4 regions of the Streptomyces sp. NPDC056883 genome follow, and region 1 is predicted to be linked to each of the others. Evidence: riboswitches for the same ligand, from Rfam matches in the RefSeq annotation. Region 1 holds a riboswitch; each other region holds the start of a gene.
The links. A riboswitch is a leader RNA that binds a small molecule or an ion and turns the genes downstream of it on or off. The one in region 1 is predicted to bind cobalamin.
Positions count from the first base shown of each region.

Region 2: linked by a shared signal. The riboswitch ahead of ACFRU2_RS02795 (prenyltransferase/squalene oxidase repeat-containing protein) and the one ahead of ACFRU2_RS10765 (ribonucleoside-diphosphate reductase subunit alpha) in region 1 are both predicted to bind cobalamin.
Region 3: linked by a shared signal. The riboswitch ahead of ACFRU2_RS02830 (DUF4430 domain-containing protein) and the one ahead of ACFRU2_RS10765 (ribonucleoside-diphosphate reductase subunit alpha) in region 1 are both predicted to bind cobalamin.
Region 4: linked by a shared signal. The riboswitch ahead of metE (5-methyltetrahydropteroyltriglutamate--homocysteine S-methyltransferase) and the one ahead of ACFRU2_RS10765 (ribonucleoside-diphosphate reductase subunit alpha) in region 1 are both predicted to bind cobalamin.

Region 1 is NZ_JBHUBS010000003.1:384,518-387,898, forward strand. Features, by position in the region: gene ACFRU2_RS10765 (ribonucleoside-diphosphate reductase subunit alpha) at 1-2,264, opposite strand, end outside; cobalamin riboswitch at 2,424-2,560, opposite strand; gene ACFRU2_RS10770 (GNAT family N-acetyltransferase) at 2,619-3,116, opposite strand; gene ACFRU2_RS10775 (YbdD/YjiX family protein) at 3,205-3,381, opposite strand, start outside.
Region 2 is NZ_JBHUBS010000001.1:592,664-596,044, forward strand. Features, by position in the region: gene ACFRU2_RS02795 (prenyltransferase/squalene oxidase repeat-containing protein) at 1-1,686, opposite strand, end outside; cobalamin riboswitch at 1,795-1,933, opposite strand; cobalamin riboswitch at 2,021-2,156, shown strand; gene ACFRU2_RS02800 (hypothetical protein) at 2,275-3,381, shown strand, end outside.
Region 3 is NZ_JBHUBS010000001.1:601,941-605,321, reverse strand. Features, by position in the region: gene ACFRU2_RS02840 (helix-turn-helix transcriptional regulator) at 1-725, opposite strand, end outside; gene ACFRU2_RS02835 (epoxide hydrolase family protein) at 789-1,934, shown strand; cobalamin riboswitch at 2,038-2,177, shown strand; gene ACFRU2_RS02830 (DUF4430 domain-containing protein) at 2,318-2,806, shown strand; partial or broken gene ACFRU2_RS02825 (3-hydroxyacyl-CoA dehydrogenase family protein) at 2,930-3,079, opposite strand; gene aceB (malate synthase A) at 3,200-3,381, opposite strand, start outside.
Region 4 is NZ_JBHUBS010000002.1:71,192-74,572, reverse strand. Features, by position in the region: gene metE (5-methyltetrahydropteroyltriglutamate--homocysteine S-methyltransferase) at 1-1,652, opposite strand, end outside; cobalamin riboswitch at 1,826-2,052, opposite strand; gene ACFRU2_RS05680 (GntR family transcriptional regulator) at 2,147-2,821, opposite strand; gene ACFRU2_RS05675 (2-dehydropantoate 2-reductase) at 3,049-3,381, shown strand, end outside.

The sequences.
Region 1 (3,381 bases):
GTCGCGGGGCGGGAACGCAGGTAGTACGTGGTCTTCAGGCCCTGCTTCCAGGCGTACGCGTACATCGAGCTGAGCTTGCCGATGGTGGGCGTCTCCAGGAACAGGTTCAGCGACTGGGACTGGTCGAGGAAGGGGGTGCGCGCCGCCGCCATGTCGATCAGGCCGCGCTGCGGGATCTCCCACGCCGTGCGGTACAGGTCGCGCACCTCCGCCGGGATCCAGCCGAAGCCCTGGACCGAGCCGGAGGACTCGCGCAGCGCCTCGCGGGTCTGGGCGTCCCAGACGCCGAGCCGCTTGAGCTCCTGCACCAGGTAGCCGTTGACCTGGAGGAACTCCCCGCTCAGGGTCTCGCGCTTGAAGAGGTTGGAGACCTGCGGCTCGATGCACTCGTACACGCCCGCGATGGAGGCGATGGTCGCCGTCGGGGCGATGGCCAGGAGGAGCGAGTTGCGCATCCCGGACTTCGCGACGCGGGCGCGCAGCGCGTCCCAGCGCTCCGGCCAGTTCAGCTCGACGTCGTAGTGATCGGGGTGCAGGACGCCGCGGGCCGTGCGGGTCTGCTCCCACGCGGGGAGCGGGCCGTTGCGCTCGGCCAGGTCGCAGGAGGCCTCGTACGCCGCGAGCATGATGCGCTCGGAGAGCTTCGTGGACAGGGCCTTCGCCTCGGGGGAGTCGAAGGGCAGCTTCAGTTGGAAGAAGACGTCCTGGAGGCCCATCGCGCCCAGGCCCACCGGACGCCAGCGGGCGTTGGAGCGGCCGGCCTGCTCGGTCGGGTAGAAGTTGATGTCCACGACGCGGTCGAGGAAGGTGACCGCGGTGCGGACGGTCTCGTCCAGCCGCTCCCAGTCGATGTCCCCGGACTCGGCGAGGACGAAGGCGCCGAGGTTGACCGAGCCGAGGTTGCAGACGGCCGTCTCGCCGTCGTTGGTGACCTCGATGATCTCGGTGCAGAGGTTCGAGGAGTGGACGACGGTGCCCGGCTCGGCGGTCTGGTTCGCCGTGCGGTTGGAGGCGTCCTTGAAGGTCATCCAGCCCTGGCCGGTCTGCGCGAGGGTGCGCATCATCCGGCCGTACAGGTCGCGGGCGGGCATGCTCTTGCGGGCCAGGCCCGACTCCTCGGCCTTGCGGTAGGCGGCGTCGAACGCGTCGCCCCACAGGTCGACCAGCTCGGGGACGTCGGCCGGGGAGAACAGCGACCAGTCGGCGTCGGCGTTCACGCGGCGCATGAACTCGTCCGGCACCCAGTGGGCCAGGTTCAGGTTGTGGGTGCGGCGCTGGTCCTCGCCGGTGTTGTCGCGGAGCTCCAGGAACTCCTCGATGTCCGCGTGCCAGGTCTCCAGGTAGACCGCGGCTGCGCCCTTGCGGCGGCCGCCCTGGTTCACGGCGGCGACGGAGGCGTCCAGCGTCTTCAGGAACGGGACGATGCCGTTGGAGTGGCCGTTCGTGCCGCGGATCAGCGAACCGCGGGCGCGGATGCGGGAGTACGAGAGGCCGATGCCGCCGGCGTGCTTGGAGAGGCGCGCGACCTGGTGGTAGCGGTCGTAGATCGAGTCCAGCTCGTCCAGCGGGGAGTCCAGCAGGTAGCAGGAGGACATCTGCGGGTGGCGGGTGCCGGAGTTGAAGAGCGTGGGGGAGGACGGCAGGTAGTCCAGGCGGCTCATCAGCCGGTAGAGGGAGGCGACTTCCTCGACGGCCTGGACGGACTCGTTCTCCGCGAGGCCGCAGGCCACGCGCAGCATGAAGTACTGGGGGGTCTCGATGACCTGGCGGGTGATCGGGTGCCGCAGCAGGTAGCGGCTGTGCAGGGTGCGCAGGCCGAAGAAGCCGAAGCGGTCGTCGGCGCCCTCGGCGAGCGCGTGCTCGACCAGCGCGTCGAGCCGGTTCGCGTGCAGGCGTACGAAGTCTGCGGTGCGGTCGGCGATGAGCCCCTCGCGGTGGCCGACCTCGACGGAGCCGGAGAAGGAGGTGGAGCCCTGGCCGGCGGCCTCGTCGCGGACGGCCAGCGTCAGCAGGCGGGCGGCGAGCCGGGAGTACGCCGGGTCCTCGGAGATCAGCCCGGCGGCCGCCTCGGTGGCGAGCGTACGGAGCTCCGCCTCGTCGGCGGCGGCGCTGCGGCCGCGCAGCGCGGCGGCGGCGACCCGGCCGGGGTCGGTGTCGGGCAGGTCGGCGGTCAGCTCGGTGAGCGTGCGCAGGAGCGCGGCCCCCGGACCCTCGTAGGTGGACGGGTCGGACTCGGCGCGCGGTGCGGAAGGCGCGATGGTCACGGGGGGAGCTCTCCCTCGCTCGGCTCCGGGGTCACCGTTGGTGCGGGGCGCGAGGGGGCGCACGTGGGGGAGCGCGTGCCTGGCAGGGCAGTGCGCGTGCGCCACGTGGCGTCCACCGGCCCAACCGCGAGGCCCGGACGTGTCTGCACCCGGTTCGGTCGAGCCGGGCGCACTGTCGGCAGGTCCTCGGACTTGCGGATGCAGCGAGCGGGTCGGTGCATTTCATACCGTTGCGGGACAGTTCCGGATTCTCACCGGATTCCCCTGCGACGACAGCGAGCATGAGCATACATGTGGGGGCCGGTGCTTGCGGTAGCCCCCACATGTTGTGTCGCTCCTCGCGGGCGGTGTGGCCTAGAGCTCCAGGCGGTAGGTGAGCAGGGGCAGCCCCGGAACCGGGTACCAGTCCCGCTCGGGGGTCCGTACGAAGCCCAGCCGGTCGTAGATCCGGTGCGCCCCGAGCATCTTCTCCGTGGTCGACAGCACCAGGTGGCTCACGCCCTCCAGCTCCCGGGCGCGGTTCACGCAGGCCCGTACGAGGGCCTCGCCCGCGCCGCGTCCGCGGGCTGCCGGGGAGACGGCCAGCATCCGGAACTCCGCCTCGCCGGGGCCCGCGATATCGCAGAGCGGGCTGCCGGGAGGGGCGAAGGTCACACCACCGAGCAGCGTGCCCTCGTACGCCGCGACGAGCACCTCGCCGTCGGGTGCCCGGCCGGCGACGTCGCGCAGCCGGCTCAGGTAGGGGTCCTCCTCGGCGAAGTCGAGCAGTCCGTCGTCGAGGTACGCCCGTGCGGTGATCTCGCCGAGCTCTTCGTATTCGGCGGCCGCCGCCGTCCTGATGATGATGTCCATGGCATCGAGTGTGCGCCAGGGAAACGCAAGGGGCCGCCGCGTTCCGTCGGGTGGACGGAACGCGGCGGCCCCTGTGCGGCCCCACGGTTCAGCAGCAGCGGAACCCTTCGCGCGGGTCGCCCTCGCGGGCGTCCGTGCGGGCCCGTTCGAAGGCCCGGCGCGACTGGACCACCGCGTCCGGATCGTGCGTACGGGCGTGCGCCACGTAGCGGTCGTAGGCGGCCTCGCCCGAGAACTCCCTGACGAAGAACCGGGCCCGGCCCAG
Region 2 (3,381 bases), on a different contig from region 1:
GTAGCGGCCCTGGATCAGACGGCTGTGGTCGGCTAGGTACGCCGAGCCCTTCCTCAGGTCCGGCCCGTCACCGGCCGGAGGAGTGACCGGGGGAGTGACGGGCGGGGTGACGGGCGGAGTGACCGGCGGGGTGGTCGGCGGATCGGTCTTCGTCGTCGTCAGCGCGACCAGGTCGCTCTTGGCGCCGGCGACGGCGGCCGGCGCGGTGGCGAACAGCCGCGATTCGGTGTCGTCCTCCTCGAAGCCGAAACCGGCTCCCGGGAACTGGTGCTTGGACAGCCAGGAGACGCCCGCGTCCGCGAAGGCCGCGTCGCCGAGTGCGCGCAGGGCCTGGGCGGCCCAGGCGGTGGAGGCCGGGCTGCCGGTCGTCATGTACGAGGCGGAGGGCCAGGCGCCGGTCGCCAGTTGGGACTTCTTGAGGTAGCCACGGGCCTTCTGCACGGCCGCGTCGTGGCCGCCGGCCCGCTTGAGGGCCAGCGTGATGAGCCCGGTGGCGTTCGCGTCGCTGTCGCACCATTCGCCGGAGCGGATGAGGATGGAGGTGAAGCCGCCGTCCTCGCACTGGAGTCCGATCAGCCGGTTCACGGCGTGGGCCGGGGGCGTCACGCCTCCGTTCAGCAGCGCGATGACGGCCATGGCCTGGGCGTCGGACTGGCCGGTGGTGCGGAAGTCCCCCTTGGTCAGGCAGCCTTCGACGTTCTCGCCGTCACCGATGTCGCGCGGGCAGACGTACCTGACGAGGTCGCCGAGCAGGTCGTGACCGCCGAAGGCGCGAGGGTCCTTGCCGGTGGCCTCGGCGACGAGCGCGAGACGGGCGGCGGCGGAGGCGTCGGGGATCTTGTCCTTGCCGGCCGGGTAGGCGTACGCGTCGGTCTGCGCGGGCGCGGCGAGGAAGGCGGCGACCTTCCTGGCCGCCGGGCTCTTCGGGTCGGCAGCCGTCAGGGCGTACACGGCCTCGGTGGTGAGGAGGTGGTTCGGGGTGGTGGAGCCCTCGTCGACGACGCGCTCCCCGTCCGTCAGCTTGCCGCTGATCCAGCGGATGGCCGCGGGCACGTCGACCGACCCGGCGGGCACGGTGGGAGGGGCCGTCGGGACGGTCGGATCGGGGGTGGAACCTCCCCCGGCCCGTACGTCGTCGGGGGAGAAGACGGGCTTGCCCGAGGTGCCGCCGATGTCGGTTCCTCCGTAGACCCAGGCGTCCACGTCGCCGGCCTTCGGGTTGCGCGCCATGGCGCCGAGCGGGCTGTAGGTCCAGTTCTTCTGGCCGGGGGAGGCGGTCCAGTACGACCAGTAGGCGGTGGCCTGCGGCGTGAGGACGCAGTCCTCCTTGTCCGGAGTGGGGTACTCCGTACCGGTGTTGAAGGAGCCGTTGCCGATCCGGCAGATGAACCCGTCACCGTCGTGGACGGTGCCCTCGGTGGTGAAGCCGCCGGTGTGCAGCAGCTCGTAGCCGGTGGTGGGGGTGGTGTCGCAGCCGCGCTCGACCTTGCCGCCGAAGGGTCCGAAGTCCACGGCGACGATGGCACCGGTGGTGGCCGTGCACTGCTCGACCGGGTCTGCGTTCGCGGAGGTGGGGACCGTGAGGAAAGCCACTCCCGCACCGAGCGTCAGGAAGGACGCGGTCACGAGGGAGAAGAACCGCCGCCTCGTCCCCGACTGCCGTTTCGCCTGCTGTTCGGTGCCCACCGCGGCCCTCGTCTCTGCCGGGCGGCTGCGTACGTGGCGATGCGCCCCCGCACGGCTCGTGCGCCGTGGGAGGTTGCGACGACCACACCGCAGTCCGCGACGGCGTTCTTCGTACTGTGACCCAGCCCCAGGCATTCCGGCTCACCCGGGACGCCCCGGGCCTACGGTTGCGGGTCAGCGCCGGAATTCGACCGGCTTCCCCTGGTACTGAGCAGTTATCAGCCGGAGTGCAACACGGATGTCGGTGACGCGTCAAGGTGGCGTGAGTCTCATCAAGGGGTCTCGAGGGCCCTGGGCTTGCCCGCCCTCCGGGTGGCCGGCTGACTGGCTGGCGGACCCTTGATCACTCCGGTAGCGTCCTGGGCTGCCACATGGGGGAATCCGGTGAGAAGCCGGAGCTGACGCGCAGCGGTAGGGGACGGCGGGGGCCGTTCCGAGCCCGAATGCCCATACGGCGATGCAGTACAGGAAGCCGTACCACGCGTTCCGGACGGCGGCCCTCCCACCCTGCCCCGGCCGTGTTCGTGTGCGGTGACCTGTGGGCGTGCGCGGGCGGCGGCCGGCGTTCGCCGATTCCAGGAGCAGGCCATGTCCCGTCCCCGTACCTCCCGCCGCCTCGCGCTCGCGGTGCCCGCCGCACTCGGCGCCTTCGTCCTCACCGCACTGCCCGCCTTCGCGACCTCCAGCCCTGCGCAGATGGCCACGTCCAAGACGAACGGCGTCGCCTACCTCAAGTCGCTCCAGGCCGCGGACGGTTCGTACGCCGGGTCCGGGCTGTCCAACGAGTGGGCGTTCAGCGCCTTCGCCGCCGCGGGTACGGCCGTCGTCGATGTCGCCCCCGGCGGCGACACGACGAAGAACGCCCGCACGGTCTACCGCAACCTGCTCTCCACGGCAGGCTGGCCGCAGGCTTCCCCGGTGGTCACCGACTACGAGCGCGGAACCCTGAACGCGTACGCCGCGGGCATCGACCCGGCCCGGGTCTCCGCCTCGCGCAACCTCGTCGCGAACGTCTATTCCTACTGGCAGACGGCAGAGGCCGGCTACTTCGGTCCGTCAGGTAACTTCAACGGCACCGTCTTCGCGGCCCTTTCGCTGCGCGGAGCCAAGACGCAGGGCGGCGCCCACCGCATTCCGCAGGCCCTGACCGACTCGATGGTCACCCGCATCCGCGCCAACCAGCACGTGGACGGCGGCTGGACCTTCAACAAGGCCGAGGGCAACCCCACCGTCCTCAACTCCGCGAGCGACGTCGACATGACCGGCGCCGCGATGGCGGCGCTCTGCGTCTCCGGCGTGCCCCACACCGATGCGGACGTCGTCCAGGCCAAGAACTTCCTCAAGGGCAAGCTGGTCGCGACCACCGGCGCCTTCAACTCCCTGTACGGCGTCAACACCAGTTCCAACGGATGGGGCGTGGCGGGCCTGAACGCCTGTGGCATCAGCCCGCAGACCGGCGACTTCCTGACCGCCAACGGCAAGACCCCGATCGACTTCCTGATCGCCAACCAGTACAACCCGGCGGGCGGCTTCAAGTACAAGCCCGCCGACACGAGCCCGAGCGCCTACGCCTCGATCGACGCGCTGCGCGCAGTGGCCGGCGGCGGCTTCACCACGGCCCCGCCCGTACCGGTCACTCCCGGCGCCCCGCAGTGGGTCGCCCAGTCCGCCTTCACCGCCGGGACCGCCACCAAG
Region 3 (3,381 bases), on a different contig from region 1:
GCGTGGTAGCGCCAGGCCGCGCCCGATACCCGTCGGGAGACGTACGCCGCAGCGTCGCCACCGGGCAGTTCGCGCGGGGTGAAGCGCGGCCCGGTCGGGGTGCGGGGCCGGATTCGGTCGGCCCGGAAGGTCCGCCAGTCCTGGCGCTCGACGTCCCATGCCACCAGGTACCAGCGCCGTCCCCAGTTCACCGCCCGATAGGGCTCCACGATGCGACGGGTGGGCGAGCCGGCGTGGTCCAGGTAGTCGAACCGCAGTCGCTCCTGGTCGCGGCAGGCGGACGCCAGGGTGGTCAGTACCTCCGCGGTGACGGTCGGGGCCGGAGCGTCGGCCGGCACGGCCACGGTGTATGTCATGAGGGTCCGCACCCGGCGGCGCAGCCGGGAGGGCAGCACCTGCTCCAGCTTGGCGAGCGTCCGCAGGGAGATCTCCTCGGTGCCGGGGACGACGCCCTGCGCGGCGGTGCGCAGCGCGACCGTCACCGCGACGGCCTCCTCGTCGTCGAGGAGCAGCGGAGGCATCGCCGCCCCGGCGCCGAGCCGGTAGCCGCCGGTGGTTCCCCGTGTGGCGTCCACGGGGTAGCCGAGCTCGCGCAGTCGGTCGATGTCGTTGCGGACGGTGCGGCCGCTCACCCCGAGGCGCTCGGCCAGTTCGGATCCCGGCCAGGCCCTCGGGGTCTGCAGAAGGGAGAGGAGGCGCAGCAACCGTGCGGATGTATCAAGCATGAGGACAAGCCTGTCGCGCTATTAGGAACGTATCGTGCCTATATTCAGAATACTGTCGTACTCATGGAGAACAAGAGCAACACCGACGCCCGGATCAAGCCGTTCCGCATCGACGTCCCGCAGGAGGAGCTCGACGACCTGCGGGGGCGGCTGGCACGTACCCGCTGGAGCGGCGAGATCCCCGGCGCCGGCTGGAGCCGGGGTGTGCCCACCGACTACCTCAAGGCCCTGGCCGCGTACTGGGCCGACGGTTTCGACTGGCGCAAGGCCGAGGCGGAGCTCAATGAGTTCCCGCAGTTCACCACCGAGATCGACGGCCAGAACATCCACTTCCTGCACGTCCGTTCGCAGAACCCGGCGGCGGTGCCGCTGCTCCTGCTGCACGACTGGCCCTGCTCGTTCGTGCAGTTCGTCGAGGTCATCCGGCCGCTGGCGGAGGACTTCCACGTCGTGGTGACGTCCACGCCCGGCACCGGCTTCTCCGGTCCGCTCGGCGAGGCCGGCTGGAACACCGGTCGCATCGCGGGGGCGTTCGTCGAGCTGATGGGGCGGCTCGGCTACGGCACGTACGGCGTCCAGGGAACAGGCGGTGGAGCCTGGATCGCTGCCGAGATGGGGCGGCAGGCGCCCGACGCGGTCGTCGGCATTCACGTCAACGGCCTGGTCACCTTCCCCTCCGGGGATCCTGCCGAGTTCGAGGGGCTGACCGCGTCCGAGCAGGAGCGGCTGGCGCGGCTGGAGGATTTCCAGCAGGACAAGATGGGCTTCAACGCCATCCAGTCCACCCGTCCGCAGACCCTCGCCTACGGACTGCACGACTCGCCGGTCGGCCAACTCGCTTGGATCACCGAGAAGTTCAAGGAGTGGACGGACCCCGCCGCCGAGCTTCCCGAAGATGCCGTGGGGCGCGACCGCCTGCTGACCAACATCAGTGTCTACTGGTTCAGCGGCACGGCGGGCTCCTCGGCGAACTTGTACTACGAGGCGGGCCACGACCCGAGCGCCTGGGCCCCGAAGGCCCGCGGCACCGTCCCGACCGGCGTCGCCGTCGCCCTGCACACCGACATCGCCATCCGCCGCTTCGCCGAGCGAGACCACAACATCACCCACTGGACCGAGCTCGAACGCGGCGGCAACTTCCTCTCGCTGGAGCAGCCGGAGGCGTTCGTGGCCGACGTCCGCGCCTTCTTCGGCACGCGCGGCGCCTGACACCTCAAGGCCGGGTCGGCTTGGCATGGCGGAGAACCAGACCCGGCTTCGGCGCACACCGGAAGGTGCCACTGGTCACCACGTGGCGGCGACCGTACGATGCGTGTGCCCGGTCGGACCGGGTGACAACTGAATCGCCGTGTGGCCAGGGGGAAGCCGGTGTGAATCCGGCGCTGACCTGCAACCGTGTGGGGCGCATCCGCGCCCCGAGTCGGATAGCCCGCCATACGGCTCGCACCGACTCCCACTGTCACGGACTGCAGCGCGGAGCCTTGAGTCGCCGACTCGCCACAGCCTGCTCCCGCCGCACCGGGGACCGGTGCTGCCGGGCGATGCCGCAGCGGAGGGGCCCTGCTGCGGCCGCTCTGCCCGAAAGGCAACCCATGCGCCCGAACCTCGTCCGTCGCACCCTCGTCACGACGGCCGCCCTGGGACTCGCGCTCGCCACCGCGCCCGCCGTCGCCCACGCCAAGCCGGCACCGAACACGAATGCCCCGGTCAAGGTCAGCCTCACCGTGCAGGGCCCCAACGGCCTGCTGTTCAAGGGGAAGATAAAGACCAAGGGGCACGACGTGACCACCATCGCCGGCGGGACGCACAAGTGCGACGGTACGAACGGTGGTGCCAACCCGAGCGCCGTGCCCACACCGACGGCCGCACTCGACGACGCCGCCAAGAAGAAGCACTTCACGTGGGACGGGACCTGGTACGCCTCGTTCGACGACTTCTCCGTCGACACGATCAAGAGCGTAGGCGGAGGCGGCGCCGCCTACTGGAGCATCTCCGTCAACGGCACTGCGACCCCGGTCGGCGGCTGCCAGTTCAAGCTGAAGGCCGGCGACCAGGTCGCCTACACCTGGACCGCCTTCTAGCAGGCGCAGCAGCGCCGCGAGAAGCGCCTTGCACGGTGGGGGCGCGGCGACACCACTCGCCACACCCCCACCGCCCTCGGGCACCTCCGGCGCACCCTCATGGCCGGAGGCCTGCCGGGCCCCTCAGACCCGGCCGTACGTGTGGAACCCGCGGCCGCTCTTGCGGCCCAGCAGCCTCGCCTGCACCATCCGCCGGAGCAGCGGGGGCGGGGCGTACAGCGGTTCCTTGAACTCCTCGTACAGCGATTCCGCGATGGCCTCGACCGTATCCAGGCGACTACGGTGTCCACTCCGGCGCGGGCGCACACCTCGGCGATTCCGGCTCCCATCCGGCCACCGCCGACGACCCCGACCCGCAGGATCCGCTCCGGCTGTACGGGGGCGCTCACGCGGTCACCTGCGCGGCCAGGGGGCGCGGCGGACGAGGTGGCGGGTGTAGGCCTCGGGGGTGAAGAAGGCGGGGAGCTGCACCGAGAGGGCGGTGTCCACGAAGATCTCCCTGGCTTCGAGGGCGAGGGCCTGTGGGTCCTCGGCCTCCAGAGCCGCGCATTCGGCGTCGAGGAGGTCGGTGACCG
Region 4 (3,381 bases), on a different contig from region 1:
CAGCGGACGGTCATCGGGTCGGGACGGGAGACGTCCCCGGCGAGGACCGGCGGGCGGACGTAGCGGGTGCCGTAGGACTGGACCCAGCCGTGCTGCGTGGCGAGGTATCCGGTGAGCTGCTCGGCGAAGTACTGGACCATGTCGTTGCGTTCGGGTTCGCCGTGCACGAGCACGTCGAGGCCCGTCTTCTCCTGGAAGGAGACGACCTCGCGGATCTCGGCCCGGATGCGTTCCTCGTAGGCCGCCGTGTCGATGCGTCCGGCGCGCAGGTCGGCGCGGGCGGTGCGCAGCTCCGTGGTCTGCGGGAAGGAGCCGATGGTGGTGGTGGGAAGCAGCGGCAGGCCGAGGTGGGCGCGCTGGGCCGCGGCCCGTTCGGCGTAGGGCTGGGCGCGGTGGACGTCGGCCTCGGTGATCGCTGCGGTGCGGGCGCGGACGGCCGGGTCGTGGGTGATCGGGGAGGCGGTACGGGAGGCCAGGTCGGCTCGGTTCGCGGCGAGTTCGGCGGCGATCGCGTCCGTGCCCCCGGCCAGTCCGCGGGCCAGCGTGCTGATCTCGCTGGCCTTCTGGCGGGCGAAGGCGAGCCAGCGCCGGATCTGCGGCTCGGTGTCCCGCTCGGCGTCGGCGTCGATCGGGACGTGCAGCAGGGAGCAGGAGGCGGCCACGTCGACCCGGTCGGCGAGGCCGAGCAGGGTGCCGAGGGTGGTCAGCGACTTCTGGTGGTCGTTGATCCAGATGTTGCGGCCGTTGACCACGCCGGCGACCAGACGCTTGCCGGGGATGCCGCCGACGGCGGCGAGGTCGTCGAGGTTGGCCGCGGCCCGGTCGGTGAAGTCGAGGGCGAGTCCCTCCACGGGCGCCTTCGCCAGGACGGGCAGGGCGTCGCCGAGCCGGTCGAAGTAGGAGGCCACGAGCAGCTTGGGGCGCTCGGTCAGGCGGCCGAGCTCGCGGTAGGCGCGGGCCGCCGCGTTCAGTTCGGCCGGTGTGCGGTCCTGGACCAGGGCCGGTTCGTCGAGCTGGACCCATGCGGCGCCCGCCGCGCGCAGGTCCGCGAGGACCCGGGCGTAGACGGGGAGCAGCCGGTCGAGCAGGGTGAGCGGTTCGAAGTCGGCGGCCACGCCGGGTGCGGGCTTGGCGAGGAGGAGGTAGGTCACCGGTCCGACCAGGACCGGGCGGGCCGTGTGGCCGAGGGCCAGGGCTTCCTTCAACTCGGCTACCTGCCGGGCGGGTTCGGCGGTGAAGACGGTGTCGGGCCCGAGTTCGGGGACCAGGTAGTGGTAGTTGGTGTCGAACCACTTGGTCATTTCCAGCGGGGCCACGTCCTGGGTGCCGCGGGCCATCGCGAAGTAGCCGTCCAGGGCGTCCGCCGCGACGGCGGAGCGGTGGCGGTCGGGGATGGCGCCGACCATGACCGTGGTGTCCAGGACGTGGTCGTAGTACGAGAAGTCGCCGGTCGGAACCTCGGTGATGCCGGCCCCGGCGAGCTGGGCCCAGTTGGTCCGGCGCAGGTCGCGGGCCGTGGCGCGGAGGGCTTCGGCGGTGACGCGGCCCTTCCAGTAGCCCTCGACGGCCTTCTTCAGTTCCCGGTTCTGTCCCTGGCGGGGGTAGCCGTACACGGTGGCCCGTACGGGCGCGGCTGCGGACTCGGTGGTCACGGAACTCTCCTTCGCGAGCGTGTCTCCATGAACCCGGTGACGGGTCGCGGAGGCGAAGGGTGCCGGAACGGGCGGACCGCCGGGGTCGCGTACGGCTGGGGTACGCGACGGGAGGATCCGCCTGAGGTGCACGCCGACCCGCCCACGAGGTCACCGGGAAACCGTGCGCGGTCGATCGCTCACGGGCAACGGGCAGGTCTTCGGACTCGCGGGCTCGCCTGCCGGTCTCCCGGCGGACTCCTAATGGCCGTCGCTTCCCAGGACCGGTTCCGGTCCCAGTGCGTATGACGGCGGTCGTTCCCGCTCACCGCTGCGGGGCAGTCCCGGATTCCCACCGGGTTCCCTCTTACGACGCATCCCGCCTGGCGAACGGGGGCGAACCAGCTGCGAGGCCCACAGTAGGGCGGGGGGCCGCGAAATGAACACGACTTCCCACATGTCGGACGGTGAAATGAGACACGACGGATCTCGGACGGTGCTTTCCGGCCGCCGGACTACTTCTCCCGCTCGTGGTACGTCTTGCGGGTGTGTTCCGTGTGCGCGCGCATGATCGCCGTCGCGGCCTGCCCGTCACCATCCGCGATCGCCGCGATCAACCGGCGGTGCTCGACCCAGGACTGGTGGCCGCGCTGGCGGGCGACAGGGGTGTAGTACCAGCGGACGCGCCGGTCCACCTGTCCGGCCAGCTCGGCGAGGACGGCGTTGCCCGCGAGCTCCATGATCTTCGCGTGGAGCCGGGCGTTCGTCGCGACGGCGGTGTCCACGTCGTCGGCGGCGACGGCCCGCTCCCCCTGCGCGCACAGCTCTTCGAGCGCGGCGACGGCCTCGGCGCCTGCGTGGGCGGCGGCCAGCCGGGCGGCTTCGGCCTCCAGCAGCGTGCGGACCGTGAGGAGCTGGTCCGCCTCCTCCTCGGTCGGCTCGTGCACGAACGCCCCCTGGGCGGGCCGCAGATCGACCCATCCCTCGGTGCTCAGGCGCTGCAGCGCCTCCCGTACCGGCTGCCGGGACACCCCGAGGTGTCCGGCGAGTTCGCTCTCGACGAGGTGCTGCCCCGGCTGGAGGGCGCGGGTGGTGATGAGCTCCAACAGGGCCCCGTAGACGCGGTCACGCAGCGGGCCGGGCCGCTCCAGCTTGGGCACCGTCCCCTGCGGCAGTCCTGTCGACAACATCACGGTCCCCTCCTGGGCAGCGCCGGTCGCTGCGTCGCGAAACCTCATGATGGATTGTCTTTCGCCTACAGTCTACGGCGCACCGTGCCGACCACCCCCGGACGGCCAACTCCCCCTCCCCCGGCCTGCGTCAGCCCTTGCCGCCCAGGATTCCATCCTGTAGACAATATTTCGTCGACAACGTTCGGCAGTTCCTCGGTACCCTCGACCGAACGGAGTGCCACATAGTGAAAGTCGCAGTTCTGGGCGCCGGTGCGATCGGCGCCTACGTCGGCGCCGCGCTGCACCGAGCAGGCGCCGATGTGCACCTCGTCGCCCGTGGACCCCATCTGGCGGCCCTGCGGGAGCACGGGGTCCGGGTGCTCAGCCCCCGCGGGGACTTCACCGCCCGCGCCCACGCCACCGACGACCCGGCCGCGATCGGTCCCGTCGACTACGTCTTCCTCGGGCTCAAGGCCAACTCGTACGCGGCGTGCGGGCCGCTCATCGAGCCGCTGCTGCACGGGGGCACCGCCGTGATCGCCGCCCAGAACGGCATCCCCTGGTGGTACTTCCACCGG